DNA from 2 places in the Weizmannia sp. FSL W8-0676 genome. Region 2 is predicted to be linked to the other one. Evidence: riboswitches for the same ligand, from Rfam matches in the RefSeq annotation. Region 2 holds a riboswitch; the other holds the start of a gene.
What was found. Region 2 has a riboswitch for lysine ahead of NST20_RS10030 (aspartate kinase). Riboswitches for the same ligand answer to the same signal wherever they lie in the genome.

Region 1 (8,091 bases), 1.6 Mb from region 2:
GCATCCTCCGCATCTTAAAAGATTTTGCGCCGAAGCAAAGCTGGGTCAAGCAAATGTCCCGCGATTTAAATCTGATTAAGTACGACAAACTCTTTCAATCCTATTCACCCGAACTGATCCGGAAAGACCCCCTTTATGCCGAAAAACTTTTATATGAGAAAATGCCGGATACCGATGCTTTTGCAAAACTTTGCAGCCTGCTGCGGGCGCAAAACCGGTGGGCGGACGAAATCGCGTTAAGCCTTGAACAGATGGAGGCGGCGCCATCCGATGCCGGTTACAAAGCCCTTCTTGAGCGGCTGGAGGCGCTTTTTGAACAGGCGGAAAAAATGGCCATTTTGGAAAATCTTTATGCCCGCATCCGGCAGTTTGAACCGCTGCAGCAGGATTTACTGAAGTTTTATATTGAGACAAAACAACTGGAAAAAATGATCCCGATGATGCTTGAGGAACAGATTCAGCTTAGTGCGAAACAGGCGGAAAAAGTGGAAAATATGCTTGAATCATGGAGCCCGGATGGCCATACAGATGTGGAAACGCTGAACCGGCTTGCCCCACTTTTTTCCGGGCACCCGGCACAGGCAGAGAAATTTGCGGCAAAGTGCATTTCATATTTGTTACAGCACCGGGACACTTCCTATATAATGGAATGGCTGCTTCCGTTCAAGAAAGCAGCGGGGCATTTGCCGGCCATCCGCAAAGTGGAGCAAATGCACCAAATGGCGGACGATCCCGACAAGCAATCGCTGCTCGGAGAATTGTATTTTGAATTTGGGCAATACGACAAGGCGCTTGACTGTTTCAGCTGGGAAATGGAGTTGCGGGAAAACGACCCAACCCCGGTCAAATGGTTGTCAAAAATTTATCACGAACTCGGCATGCAGGCGGAATCGAATGCATACCGGAATTTGTATATTGATATGGAAAAACGAAGAGCGTAAGGCGGGGGCGGTCCCTGCTTTTTTTATCGGCCGGGCACGCGGGTCCCCCAATGGCTGCGATGAAGGACATTTCTGCGGGCGGCCGGATCCCCTTTTGTCTTTCATGCCTGTGATGAAGGACATTTCTGGGGGCGGGCGGGGTCCCTTTTGTCTTTCATAACTTTGATGAAGGACATTTCTATTGGCGGGCGGGTCCCTTTTGTCCTTTTGAACTCTCCAAAAAGACATTTCGAACACTACCCAAGCCGCTTTTGTCCTTTTAAAACCTCCAAAAGGACATTTCTATCGCTGCACAAGCCGCTTTTGTCTTTTTGAAGCCTTCAAAAGGACATTTCGAACACCAACCAAGCCACTTTTGTCCTTTTGAACTCTCCAAAAGGACATTTCGATCGCTGCCCGGGCCGTTATTGTCTTTTTGAAACCTCCAAAAGGACATTTTGACCACTACCCGGGTTCCTTTTGTCTTTTTGAGGCCTTCAAAAGGACATTTCGAACACTACCCAAGCCGCTTTTGGCCTTTTGAAACCTCCAAAAAATATCTCAATCACCACCCGAGTGATGTCCGTGCCCGCTGGAAAAGACATTCAGCCGGTTATTTTCGCCCGTGATCAACTTGAAAGCCGCCCCGCGGATTCGGGACGGCTTTCGTTATTTGGTATGCATTTTAAATTCCAAAAATAGCTCATTATAGCGGGCGAGTTTTTTCTTGCCAAGGTTTTTATATACTTCCAGTTTCTTTGTGAGTGCAGCATCCGGATAAAAACGGCGGTCGCCGGAAATCGATTTTGGCAAAATCTTCAGAGCCGCTTTGTTCGGCGTTGAATAACCGACGTACTCGGCGTTTTGCGCGGCGTTTTTCGGATCGAGCATAAAATTGATAAACTTCAGGGCGCCATCCACGTTTTTCGCTGTTTTCGGGATGACCATGTTGTCGAACCAGAGATTGGAGCCTTCGCTCGGCACAACGTAGTTCAGCTTTTTATTTTCCGACATGATTTCAGCCGCATCCCCCGACCAGACAACCCCGAGCGAAGCTTCTTCATTGGCCAGCAGCATCTTGATTTCATCGCCGACGATCGCTTTCACATTCGGCATCAGCCGATCAAGTTTTGCTTTTGCCTGCTGCAAATGTTTTTCATTCGTATCATTCAGCGAGTAATGCAGGCTGTTGAGCCCCATCCCCATCACTTCGCGGGCGCCGTCCACAAGCAGAATCTGATTTTTCAAATCGGGATCCCACAGGTCGTCCCAGCTTGTAATTTTTTTGCCGCCAAGCATGCTTGAATTATACACAATCCCAACCGTCCCCCAGAAATAAGGCACCGAGTATTTATTTCCCGGGTCAAACGGCAAATCCATAAAGCGCGAATCGATATATTTCAAGTTCGGCAGCTTCGAATGATCAAGCGGAATCAGCAAGTTCTCCTTTTTCATCTTTTCGATCATATACTCGGATGGAACCGCAACATCAAACGTTGTACCGCCCTGGGAGATTTTTGTCATCATGGCTTCGTTCGAATCGAAAGTTTGATAAATGACTTTGATGCCGGTCTGCTTTTCAAATTTCTTAATCAAGGCGGGATCGATATAATCCCCCCAATTGTAAATCGTGATCGTATTTCCGCCTGCATAGCCTTCCGTTTGGTTCATGCGCCCAGCGAGAAATTGCAGGGCAAGGGCGACAACGATTATCGCAATAAAAACACGCAGCAGCTGTTTCATCTTTTAACCCCCATTCCGTTCGTGCGGGCTTGGCGCTGGTTCACGAGGTAGTACCCGATCACAAGGATAATAGAGAAGAAAAAGAGCAGCGTTGACAGCGCGTTAATCGTGAGTGAAATCCCCTGGCGCGCCCGCGAATAAATTTCAACGGAAAGCGTCGAATAGCCGTTCCCGGTGACAAAAAAGGTGACGGCAAAATCATCGAGCGAATACGTGAGCGCCATGAAAAAACCGGCAAAAATACCGGGCGTAATATACGGGAGAATCACCTTCGACAACACATCCCACTGGCTTGCCCCAAGGTCGCGCGCCGCATCAATCAAAGTCGGGCTCATTTCCTGCAGTTTCGGCAGCACCATCAGCACAACAATCGGAATGCAAAAAGCGATGTGCGAAACGAGAACGGATGTAAACCCGAGCTTGATCCCTGCAATCGTAAATAAAATCAGGAACGATGCACCGATAATGACGTCAGGGCTTACGATCAGCACATTATTGAGCGAAAGCAGCGCATTTTTCGTTCTTCTTCTTTTCACAAACCGGATCGCGAGCGCCCCCATCACACCGATCACCGTTGAAATCGCGGATGCGAGTAGCGCAATCACAAGCGTATTGATGACAATGATCATAAGGCGCGTGTCCTGGAACACTTCCTTGTACCATTCCCATGTAAAACCGCTAAATTCATGCATGTTTCCTGCTTTGTTGAACGAATAATACATTAAATAAAAGATCGGTGCGTAAAGGACGATAAACACAAATATCAGATATAAGTTTGACCATTTCCATCTTTTTTTCAACTTCATCCCTCACTTCCGGTTGCCGGTCACAATCATAATGACGACCATGGCAATGATCAAAAAGACGGCGATCGTAGACCCCATGCCCCAATCCTGTGTGACAAGGAAATGCTCCTCAATTGCCGTACCGAGCGTAATGACACGGTTTCCCGCAATCAGGCGCGTAATCATAAAGAGTGACAGAGACGGAATAAAGACAGCCTGACACCCTGATTTGACACCGTCCAGCGTGAGCGGAAACACAACGCAGCGGAACGTGGTCCATTTCGAGGCGCCAAGATCGCGCGCCGCATCCATAAAGACCGGGTTTAGTTCTTCAAGCGCGTTATAAATCGGCAAAATCATAAATGGGATAAAAATATAAGTAGACACAAACAAAAAGCTGAAGTCTGTAAATAAAATCTGCTTTTGCCCGATGCCCATCCATTCAAGAAACGAGTTGGCCGGGCCGAATGTGCCGAAAATCCCAAGAAACGCATACGCTTTTAACAACAAATTGATCCATGTCGGCAAAATGATTAATAAGAGCCAGAGCTGCTTATGCCGCGATTTTGTCAAAAGATAAGCAGTCGGATACGAAATCAAAAGTGTAAACGCCGTAATCAAAAACGCATACCAAAAAGAGCTCAGCGTCATTTTCAAATAAACGGGCGTAAAAAATTTTTCATAGTTGACAAGCGACAAATGCCCTTCAATATCAAAAAAAGAATAATAGAGAATGAGCAAAATCGGCGCGATTACAAAAAGAAGGATCCACAGCAAATACGGAACGAGATAAAAAGTGCGTGCATTTACTTTCATGGCCGGACCTCATCGTACGCTTCCAGGCGCCGGTCGAATTCCTCTTCTGTTTCGCCGAATCTCATCACGTGGATCGCTTCCGGTTCAAAATAAAGGCCGATCGTATCCCCGACTTTTGCTTTTTTTGTCGAGTGGACAAGCCATTCATTTCCCTCTTCATCGTAGCAACAAATTTCATAATGGACGCCGCGGAACAGCTGCGTATCCACCCGCACTTTCAAGTTCCCTTTTTCCGGTGTCGTGATTTCTAAATCTTCCGGGCGGATGACAATTTCAACCGGCTCGTTCGGATGAAAGCCGCGGTCAACGCATTCGAACGCATGGCCGTTAAATTCCACAACAAAATCCTTGATCATTTTTCCCGGAAGGATATTGGACTCGCCGATAAAGTCCGCGACAAAGCGGTTGATCGGTTCATCGTAAATATCGGTCGGCGTGCCGCTCTGCTGGATTTTCCCGTTATTGATGACAAAAATTTCATCGCTCATCGCAAGCGCTTCTTCCTGGTCGTGCGTGACAAAAATAAACGTAATGCCAAGGCGGCGCTGCAGTTCACGCAGTTCATACTGCATCTCTGTCCTTAGCTTCAAATCCAGCGCGGAAAGCGGTTCGTCCAGCAAAATCACTTCCGGTTCATTGACAATCGCGCGCGCAATCGCGACACGCTGCCGCTGCCCGCCTGACATTTCGCTGATTTCCCGGTTTTCATAGCCTTCCAGATTCACAAACTTCAAGGCTTCTTTTACTTTTTGTTCAATCACAGCTGCCTTCATTTTTTTAATGCGCAGCCCAAATGCGACGTTTTCATACACATTTAAATGAGGAAATAGCGCATAATCCTGGAAAACGGTATTGACCTGGCGCCGGTTGGCTGGCACGTCATTCACGATTTTTCCATTGATGTAAATATTTCCTTTTGTCGGCGCAATAAATCCCGCAATCAGGCGCAAAATCGTTGTTTTTCCGCAACCCGACGGTCCGAGCAGAGTGTAAAATTTTCCGCGTTCTATTTCAAAACTGACGTCATCCAAAATAGCAGGATCATCGTCGTATTGTTTTGTGACATGTTCAAAACGAATGATGATATCGCTGTTCATTGCTGTCCTCCTCTTCTATGTTCAGCTTACAGATACGATTCCGTAGCAACGAGTACAAGCCTGGACCGGCCTTCCGCGTCATTCAGGATCTGATGCTCATCGGATGCATGATAATAAATGGCTTCTCCGGCTTTTGCACGGTACAGGCGTTTGCCAAGCCGCACCGCAATCCGGCCTTCCAGTACATAGGCAAAGGTTTCCGATAAAGAAGGTTCAAACGTTTTAAACTCCCCTTTTTCCTCAAGCGTAAGCAGGATCGGTTCCATTTCCTTTTCATTCGATTCCGGGACGAGCCACTGGATTTTATAACCGCGCTCTTCATCGAGATAATCGGTCTGGTCTTCTTCCCCGTATACGACTTTTTGTTCACGCTCTTCTTCGTCAAAAAATTCTTTCGGCGTGCAGCCGAGCACTTCCAATATATTAAAAAACGTGTCAATCGAAGGGGAGCTTAAATCCCGCTCAAGCTGGGAAATATAGCCTTTGCTTAAGTCCGTGCGCTCTCCAAGTTCCTCTTGGGTGAGTCCTTTTTTTAACCTTAAGTTTTTAATTTTTTTCCCGATCTTCATCATAAAACCTTCCATTTTGTTTAGCATTTGTAAACTCAAAGGCAAGGAAGTTTTGTTTTGTTAAACTTTAAGTTTACTTTCATATGTATTATACAAAAAAGCAGGCAGATGTAAAGGCCTTTTTGAAAAAAAACACGAATCAGGCTGTCATCCTGCCTGTTTGTACCCGCGGAAAAGCGGTAGCCCCTCCTTTTCAGCCAACGAACCATCCCAATCAGGCGTTTGCAGTTTTCGCACGGAGAGGCAGATGTTTGCCAATAAGCCTGTATATAAAATGGACAAAATATTGCCGCGCTGTTGCCCGCTGCAAAAAGTCAATCATGCAAATTAGTGCCGGGCTTGATGTAAAAACTTAAGCCCATTTTATATCCCATATATTTTTGCCACCCCGTTCTGCTTCCTTTTCTATTGATTTTCCCTAAAAAAATAACTATAATAATATGTAAATCAAATGGAATAAAAAAATCCTCATCAAATCCGGTGAGGTAGAGGTCGCAGCTTTTATGAGTAAATCGGACGAGACACGGGTAAAGTTTAAGACTCCGGTTGAAAGGAAAAGCTGCCGAAACGTGGTGCCGGATCCCGCGGTGCCATGTTGGGGCTGTTTCCGAACAGGAACAGAACTGTCACATATGCGATTCCCCTCCGCATATGTGTTGAGCTATCTTCGGAAGGTTGATGGAGGGTATACGCTTTGATGCCGCGTCTCCACGACTGCGGCATTTTTGTTTATTCCCTGCTCCTTCCTATATAAAAAGGAGTGAATCAAGGATGGATGACTTCTATCATGGGCAAAGCACTGCAGCCGGAGCGGTTCCCGTTGCAAAAAAGGGTGAATTGACGAAGCTGAAGCGGAAATTAAAATCCCGCCACCTGACCATGATTTCCCTCGGTGGATCAATCGGAACCGGGCTTTTTCTGGCAAGCGGCGGGGCAATCCACAGCGCGGGGCCTGGCGGTGCGCTTCTCGCTTATGCATTAATCGGCGTCATGGTGTACTTTTTAATGACAAGCCTTGCAGAAATGGCCGCCTACATGCCGGTTGCAGGCACCTTCAGCACGTACGCAACAAAATTTGTTGATCCGGCACTTGGATTTGCGCTTGGCTGGAACTATTGGTACAACTGGGCGATCACGATCGCAGCCGAATTATCAGCAGCAACCATTATCATGAAATTCTGGTTCCCGCACATGCCTTCGATCGTGTGGAGTGCGGCTTGCCTTCTCATCATGTTCTTATTAAATTATTTATCTGTAAAAGGGTTCGGGGAAGCTGAATACTGGTTTGCAATCATTAAAGTCGTAACCGTCATTGCCTTTATCATTGTCGGCGCACTGATGATTTTCGGGATTATGGGCGGAAAAACAATCGGCTTTTCTAACTTTACGATTGCAGACGGCCCAGTCCACGGCGGATTCCTGGCCGTGCTCGGGGTTTTTATGGCAGCCGGGTTTTCATTCCAGGGAACAGAACTGCTCGGGGTTGCGGCCGGTGAAAGCGAAGATCCGGAAAAGACCATTCCGCGTGCTGTGAAATCTGTATTTTGGAGAATCTTGCTTTTCTATATTCTGGCGATTTTTGTCATCGGCCTGTTGATTCCGTTCACGGATTCGAGATTAACCGCCGATGACATTACGATGAGCCCGTTCACAATTGTATTTCAGCGTGCCGGCATTGCTTTTGCGGCTTCTGTCATGAATGCGATTATTTTAACGGCTGTTCTTTCTGCCGGCAACTCGGGCATGTACGCGTCAACGCGGATGCTCTGGGAACTTGCGCGCGACGGCAAAGCGCCGAAATTCCTCGGGAAACTGGATAAACGCGGGGTGCCGGTGAATGCACTGATTGTCACTGCGCTTGTCGGAACGGTTGCTTTCCTTGCGTCTTTCTTCGGCGACGGGGCAGTGTACAACTGGCTCCTGAACGCATCCGGCTTATCCGGCTTTATCGCCTGGCTCGGCATTGCCATCAGCCATTACCGATTCCGCCGTGCATATGTAGCACAAGGCAAAGCTTTGAGCGACCTGCCTTACCGTTCAAAATGGTTCCCATTCGGCCCGCTATTTGCGTTTGCCGTTTGTACGGTCGTCATTCTCGGGCAAAACTACCAGGCATTTTTGGGAGACCATATTAAGTGGGGAAGCGTATTTGTCTCGTATA
Region 2 (8,091 bases):
CTTCCCCTAAGTCGTAAGTGCCGTCAATCGGAATCCAGGCTTTCACTTTTTTCAGCGAGTCGAACATGCGGCTGCGGTCAATTTGCAAATCTCTTACAACCGGGAAGGTCCGCATCGGGGCAAGGCGGATCGGCTGCTCCAGTTTGTCCACAAGCGCTGAACAAGCCTGGCGCGGTTTGCCGTTAATCACCATGGAACAGGCGCCGCAAACTTCTTCCAAACAGTTCATTTCCCAAACAACAGGTGTTGTTTTTTCCCCTTTGGCATTGACCGGATTCCGGCGGATTTCCATCAGGGCCGAAATGACATTCATATTCGGCCGGTACGGAACTTCAAACGTTTCGTCGTATGGTTCTGATTCCGGATTATCCTGGCGTTGTATGATAAATGTAACGGTTTTTTGTTCACCCATCCTTATTCTCCTCTTTCCTTATGAAATCACCCGGGCAAAAGCCGGAAAAAATCCGCTTTCGCCCGATCCGAATCAGTGCTTCTTCGTGTAGTCGCGCACGCGCGGCTTGATCAGCGATACATCCACATCTTCATAGCTGAAAACCGGCTCATTGTTCACAGGGTCATAATTTGCCATCGTCGTTTTCAGCCATTCTTCGTCGTTGCGGTCCGGAAAATCAGGTTTATAGTGGGCGCCGCGGCTTTCATTACGGTTCAGGGCGCCGATCGTAATGACGCGCGCCAGCTGCAGCATGTTATACAGCTGCCGTGTAAACGAAGCCGCCTGGTTGCTCCATTTCGATGTATCTACAACATTAATATTTTTCCATCTTTCCATTAATTCCTGAATCTTTTCGTCCGTTTTCTTCAGACGGTCATTGTAACGGACAACCGTCACATTGTCTGTCATCCATTCGCCCAGTTCCTTATGCAACACATAGGCATTTTCGGTTCCGTCAAGCGACAATATATCGTTCCATTTTTTCTCCTGTTCCTGGACAGCACGTTCAAAGACGGTTGACGGCAGTGCATCCGCGCTCTTTTCAAGCCCGTCGATGTAGTTGACAGCTTCAGGCCCGGCTACCATCCCGCCATAGATGGCAGAAAGCAGGGAGTTTGCCCCTAAGCGGTTCGCGCCGTGCATCGAGTAGTCGCATTCGCCTGCTGCGAACAGCCCCGGAATGCTCGTATGCTGCTTATAGTCCACCCATAATCCGCCCATGGAATAGTGGACGGCCGGGAATACTTTCATCGGCACTTTATGCGGGTCATCGCCGACAAATTTTTCATAGATTTCAATAATCCCGCCCAGTTTAACGTCCAGTTCATGCGGATCTTTGTGCGACAAATCGAGATAGACCATGTTCTCGCCGTTAATGCCGAGTTTCAAGTCCACGCAGACATGGAAAATTTCACGGGTTGCAATATCGCGCGGCACGAGGTTCCCGTATGCCGGATATTTTTCTTCCAGGAAATACCACGGTTTGCCGTCTTTGTATGTCCAGATGCGCCCGCCTTCCCCGCGTGCGGATTCACTCATCAGCCGCAGTTTGTCATCACCCGGGATGGCAGTCGGGTGGATCTGGATAAATTCGCCGTTCGCATACGTTGCGCCCTGCTGGTATACAATAGAAGCCGCCGAGCCGGTATTGATCATCGAGTTGGTCGACTTCCCGAAAATAATGCCAAGGCCGCCTGATGCCATAATGACAGCATCCGCAGGAAAAGCTTTGATTTCCATTGTGGTCAGGTTTTGCGAAACAATGCCGCGGCAGATGCCTTCATCGTCTTTGATAATGCCGAGAAATTCCCAGCCTTCGTATTTCGTGACAAGCCCGTCCACTTCATGGCGCCTTACCTGTTCATCCAATGCGTATAAAAGCTGCTGGCCGGTTGTCGCGCCTGCAAATGCTGTGCGGTGGTGCTGGGTGCCGCCGAAACGCCTGAAGTCCAAAAGCCCTTCCGGCGTGCGGTTGAACATGACACCCATCCGGTCAAACAAGTGGATAATCCCCGGCGCCGCTTCGCACATCGCTTTTACCGGCGGCTGGTTGGCAAGGAAGTCGCCCCCGTATACCGTATCGTCAAAGTGGATCCATGGCGAATCCCCTTCCCCTTTTGTATTGACAGCGCCGTTAATGCCGCCCTGTGCGCAAACAGAGTGCGACCTTTTTACCGGCACTAAAGAAAACAGATCAACCTGCCGGCCTGCTTCTGCAATTTTTACAGTCGCCATCAAACCGGCAAGCCCTCCGCCGACAACAATGATTTTGCCATTAGCCAACTTGATTCACTCCCTTTTCATACTTGATGCCTCTTACAAACCAGTAAACTGCTATTTTTCGAATCTTTTCATTATGCAAATGCTAATAAAGCCCTGACGCCGACAACGGAAAGCAGCACAAAGACCACGATCATCACATATGTGGAAATTTGCTGTGACCGGCGTGACTGTGTAATGCCCCAGCTGACCAGGAACGACCAGAGACCGTTGGCAAAGTGGAAAATGGCAGCCACTGTCCCAATTATGTACCAGGCGAGCATCCAACGATTTGCTAAAAGATTTGCCATCAGATCAAAATTCAATTCCTTGCCAAGCGCCATTTGAATGCGTGTTTCATAGATGTGAAATACGAGAAAGATCAGGACCAGCACACCGCTGATTCTTTGCAATAGGTACATCCAGTTCCGGAAGTAGCCCATCGTGCCGACATTGCTCGATGCCGTAAACGAAATGTATAAGCCGTAAATTGCATGGAACAGAAGCGGCAGATAAATGAATACTACTTCCACAAAAAGCAGGAACGGCAGGTTTTCCATAAAACCGGCTGCTTTATTGAAGGCAGCAGCACCGTTTACCGCATAGTGGTTTACGGTCAAGTGGATGACTAAAAATAAGCCGATGGGTACAACACCCAGCAAAGAATGCAGTTTGCGGTTATAAAACTCTCGATTTCCAGCCACATTGTATCCCCCTTTGTAGTGTGAATTTATGCAAAGAAGACAAATTTTGCATAGCTTCCTCCCGCATAAATATTTTATAACAATTATGTGACAGTTTTATTGTACTCCCGACAAATGGGCACGTCAAGGAAACGCATTCATGAATTTGCGCTGAAAATGCCGTTTATTTGTCATATTTGTCAGTCTTTCTTCCATTTTTTTAAAATTTTTTCAGTATAGCTCTTTTGCCATATGCTTTTGCATAAAAAAGGAATTTTTATCCAAGGCTTGTCTTTTTTCATCGGATTTTACCGCAACCGGTACCACTTCCCCGTATAACGCGGAAACCGGCGGAAAAAGTTCCCTTTATTTTTGTGTATACTTAAAAAATGCTTTTAAGTCCGGTTTTATTTTGTATATAATATAGCATATAGAAAGAGGGGAATTGCGTGAAATCTTCTGGTGGAAATGAACAAACCGTTGCGGAACAGCTGATGGTGCCCGCATTCGGATATGAGCTGTTGCGCAATATATTAATTCCGGATATACTCGGCAAGGAAACGCCGGATATTCTGTACTGGGCGGGAAAACATTTGGCAAGAAAATTCCAGTTGCTTACCTATGAAGAAATGGTTTCTTTTTTCAAAGAGGCCGGCTGGGGAACGTTGTCAATCAAAAAAGAAGAGAAATATCATATTGAATTTGAGTTGTCCGGGCCGATGATTGAACGGCAGCTGGATATGGGCGCAGGCGCAGAACCGACATTCAAGCTTGAAGCCGGGTTTTTGGCCGAGCAGTACCAGATGCAGAAAAAACTGATCACGGAAGCTGTGGAAGAAGTTGCGAAAAAGGCAAAAAAAATCCGGATCACCGTGCAGTGGGATGCGAAAGACCCGGCCGAGGAATAAATATGAAAAAGCAGGGGGCTCCCCTGCTTTTTCATATTTTCATATATTTTGTTCCACTGCATCCAGTTCAAATGCTTCATGCAGGCACCGGGCGGCCCGAACCATTTCTTTTGCATCGACAACGGTGGATACTTTGATCTCGGACGTGCTGATCATTTTAATCGCAATGCCGTGGTCGGCCAGAACCTGGAACATTTTTGCCGCAACGCCTGGGTTGGAAACCATGCCCGAGCCGATGATGGACACTTTTGCGAGGCCGGTTTCCGTTTCAAAATGGTCGATGCTGAGGGCTTCTTTCCCGGCTTCCAAAAGATCGGCCGTTTCTTTTAGATCTTTATCTTTTATCGAAAATGATAAATATGTTTTATGGTCCGCCGTCCGGTTCTGGATGATGATATCGACATCAATATGGTGTTCCGCCAGTGTCGTGAATATATCCGGCAAATTCCGGAAGCCGTTTTCCAGCCCGAAAATGGTTACCCTTGTAATGCCGTCTTCAAATGCAACGCCGCGGACAATTAAATTTTTTTCCACCGAAACTTCCTCCTCTATTAACGTGCCTTCCTCCCTTTCAAGGCTCGAACAAACGATCAGCGGCACAGCCGCATTTTTGGCAAACTCCACCGCCCTTGCATGCAGGACGCCCGCCCCGAGGCTCGCCAGTTCAAGCATCTCATCGTAGGATACAGCCTTAAGCTTCCGGGCAGTCGGAATATAGCGCGGGTCGGACGTAAACACGCCGGTTACATCCGTGTAGATCAGGCAGCGGTCGGCATGAAGCGCTGCTGCAAGCGCCACCGCCGTTGTATCCGAGCCGCCCCTGCCGAGCGTCGCAATTTCGCCTTCCGGGGTAATGCCCTGAAACCCAGCAACAACGACAATTTGCCCGGCTGCCAGACGGGATTTGATTTTTTCAGTCCGGATTTCCGTGATCCGGGCGTTTCCGTGCACGGGTTCCGTTATAATGCCGGCCTGCCAACCGGTATAAGAAACGGCATCGTAGCCGCGATCGATCAGTGCCATGGCGACAAGCGAAATCGTCACCTGTTCGCCGGTTGAAAGCAGCATATCCATTTCGCGTTTTGCAGGATACGCCGAAAGTTCATTTGCAAGCCCGACAAGCTGGTCCGTTGTTTTGCCCATCGCGGAGACAACGACAACAACATCATGGCCTTTTTCCTTTTCTTCAATAATCCGGTCGACCGTATTCCGGATCCTTTCCACATTTCCAACCGAAGTTCCCCCGAATTTCTGAACAATGATTCCCAATAACTCCGCCACCTTCTGCAGTTTATAAGTAAGATGAGGCTGTCAGATTGAAAGCAAAGCAACTTGGCGCCCATTTAAAAAAAGCAATGAGAACGGATATCTCATCGCTTTTGCATACGCGGGTACGCAGTTATTCCTGTGAGATAGCGCTCCAAGACATTCCATCCTGACAGTTCCGGACTTCTTCAGTACAGAACCAGCAAAAACGGCATTGAGGCCATTTCCACTTCGGCAAAACTTCCTTTCAGGAACGATCCCGGAAGCCCAATCTTCTCCCGTTCCTTACTCTTAAGTTTTGCGCCTCTATCATGTAACGGCTTTGCCGGACGCCGGGATAGCCGCTCCCGAAAGTCTGAAACAAAGCCTGCCATATGAAATTATCATGATTATACCATATACGGAAAAACCCTGCCAGGTTATTCTTGTAATTTTTTGATTAATGTTTCGGATACCGGGCGCGGGATGCCCGCTTCCACAAATTCTTCCAACTTCGCTTGCTTCATTTTCTTTAAGGAACCAAAGTGGCGGAGCAGTTGTTTTTTCCGTTTCGGTCCGATGCCCGGAATATCGTCAAGCGCCGATTGAAATGCGGATTTTCCGCGCAATTCCCTGTGGAACGTAATCGCAAACCGGTGCACTTCATCCTGGATGCGCTGGAGCAGGTAAAATTCCTGGCTGTTCCGCCCGAGCGGCACGACTTCCAGCGGGTTGCCGAACAAAAGCTGCGATGTATTGTGCTTCTCATCCTTTGCCAGGCCGCCGAGCGGAATCTCAAGCCCGAGCTCATTTTCGAGCACATCCCTTGCCGCGTCAATTTGCCCTTTTCCACCGTCAATGATGATGAGGTCCGGAAGCGGCAAGTTTTCCCTCAGGGCACGGATGTAACGGCGGCGGATCACTTCGCGCATCGATTCATAATCATCCGGCCCTTCCACCGTTTTGATTTTATATTTGCGGTATTCTTTTTTTGCCGGCTTGCCGTCCACAAACACGACCATCGCCGAAACCGGGTTTGTCCCCTGGATATTCGAATTATCGAACGCTTCAATCCGGTGCGGCGTATAGATGCCGAGCTTTTCGCCTAGATTTTCAACGGCTTTGATCGTCCGTTCCTCGTTCCGTTCAATCAACGCAAATTTTTCTTTCAAAGCAATCTTTGCGTTTTTCTCGGCCATTAACACAAGTTCCCGTTTCTGGCCTTTTTTTGGCTGGAGCACTTTGATTTCCAGCAGTTGTTCTGCCAGTTCCCGGTCTGCTTTTTCCGTAATCAGCACTTCTTTCGGCTTAATATGCTCCGGTTTGGCGTAAAACTGCCCCAAATAGCTCAAAAATTCCTCCTCCGGCTCATCGTAAGACGGAAAAAGCGAGACATCCCGTTCAATCAGCTTTCCTTGGCGCATGAAAAACACCTGGACACACATCCAGCCTTTATCCACTGCGTAGCCGAAAATGTCGCGGTCCGTAAAATCCGTCATGGTAATTTTCTGTTTTTCCATCGTCATTTCAATATTGGCGATCTGGTCGCGGTATTCTTTTGCCCGCTCAAATTCAAGTTTTTCAGCAGCCTCATGCATTTTTTCTTCCAGTTCTTTTTTGATTTCCGTGTAGCCCCCGTTCAAAAAGCGAGTAATTTGGTCGGTGATCTCTTTGTATGTTTCTTCTTTCACCTCATTGACACACGGCGCAAGGCACTGGCCCAAATGGTAATAAAGGCAGACGCGGTCCGGCATATTGGTGCATTTCCGCAAAGGATACAACCGGTCCAGCAGCTTTTTTGTTTCATTGGCCGCCTGCACGTTCGGATACGGGCCAAAATATTTTCCCTTATCTTTCTTCACTTTCCGGGTGGTGATCAGACGCGGGTGGCGTTCATGGGTCAGCTTAATATACGGGTATGTTTTATCATCTTTTAGCATGATGTTGTATTTCGGGTCATGCTTTTTGATTAAGTTGATTTCAAGAATAAGGGCTTCAATATTGGAAGAAGTGACAATATACTCAAAGTCTTCGATCTCGCTGACAAGCCGCTGCGTTTTTGCGTCATGCGAACCGGAAAAGTAAGAGCGGACACGGTTTTTTAAAATTTTGGCCTTCCCGACATAAATGATGGTCCCCTGTCTGTCTTTCATTAAGTAGCAGCCGGGCTGGGCGGGCAGGAGGGCAAGTTTATTGCGGATCGTTTCGTTCAATTTTTCTTCACCTCAAAATCCTGCGTTCTGTAAAAAACCCGGACCACAGCCGGTCCGGATTTTAAAATGCATTTGCTCACGGCTTGAAGCCGCGCGTTTATTGTATTATAAATGTTTGTTCACTAATTCTTGCAAAGCTTCTTTCGGCTGGTAACCGATCACTTTGTCGACCGGTTTGCCGTCTTTCATGAGAACAAGGGTCGGAATGCTCATGATGCCGAATTTGCTGGCCGTTTCCTGGTTCTCGTCAACGTCCACTTTGACAATTTTCACCTTGTCGCCCATTTCAGCATCGATTTCTTCAAGTACCGGTGCAATCATTTTGCACGGGCCGCACCATGTTGCCCAAAAATCCGTTAATACCAAACCTTGGCTGACTTCCTGATCGAAAGTCGCGTCGGTAGCATGTGTAATTGCCATATTGAAAGAACCCTCCTAAATCAAACTATTACTGCTTGGGATTAGTATATCATCCTTTATCATATGTTGCGAACAATTTGTCCGGTCCAGGTAAGCAGTAATGATTTTATTATTTTATACCCTTTTTCCGCGAATATCCAACAGAAAACAGGCCCGGAACGATTTTTTTCGTCCGGGCCCGGGATTTACGCCGATGTGACTTTCAGTTTTTTGATTTCTTCCGTGAGAAGCGGGACCACTTCAAACAGGTCGCCGACGATGCCGTAGTCCGCTACGTTGAAGATGTTTGCTTCCGGATCTTTGTTAATGGCCACAATGACTTTTGAGTTGGACATGCCGGCCAAATGCTGGATGGCGCCGGAAATGCCGCATGCGATATACAAATCCGGTGTCACCACTTTGCCCGTCTG

Region 1: it holds a riboswitch for lysine, as region 2 does, so the genes downstream of both, NST20_RS01775 (amino acid permease) here and NST20_RS10030 (aspartate kinase) in region 2, are expected to answer to the same signal.

Annotation. Positions count from the first base shown of each region.
Region 1 covers NZ_CP151954.1:348,944-357,034, reverse strand. Annotated here, with positions in the region: gene NST20_RS01805 (hypothetical protein) at 1-941, shown strand, start outside; gene NST20_RS01800 (ABC transporter substrate-binding protein) at 1,590-2,663, opposite strand; gene NST20_RS01795 (ABC transporter permease) at 2,660-3,469, opposite strand; gene NST20_RS01790 (ABC transporter permease) at 3,473-4,264, opposite strand; gene NST20_RS01785 (ABC transporter ATP-binding protein) at 4,261-5,361, opposite strand; gene NST20_RS01780 (XRE family transcriptional regulator) at 5,388-5,930, opposite strand; lysine riboswitch at 6,409-6,602, shown strand; gene NST20_RS01775 (amino acid permease) at 6,702-8,091, shown strand, end outside.
Region 2 covers NZ_CP151954.1:2,023,740-2,031,830, forward strand. Annotated here, with positions in the region: gene sdhB (succinate dehydrogenase iron-sulfur subunit) at 1-412, opposite strand, end outside; gene sdhA (succinate dehydrogenase flavoprotein subunit) at 485-2,236, opposite strand; gene NST20_RS10020 (succinate dehydrogenase cytochrome b558 subunit) at 2,308-2,916, opposite strand; gene NST20_RS10025 (YslB family protein) at 3,345-3,803, shown strand; gene NST20_RS10030 (aspartate kinase) at 3,843-5,072, opposite strand; lysine riboswitch at 5,209-5,386, opposite strand; gene uvrC (excinuclease ABC subunit UvrC) at 5,489-7,261, opposite strand; gene trxA (thioredoxin) at 7,367-7,681, opposite strand; gene NST20_RS10045 (electron transfer flavoprotein subunit alpha/FixB family protein) at 7,867-8,091, opposite strand, start outside.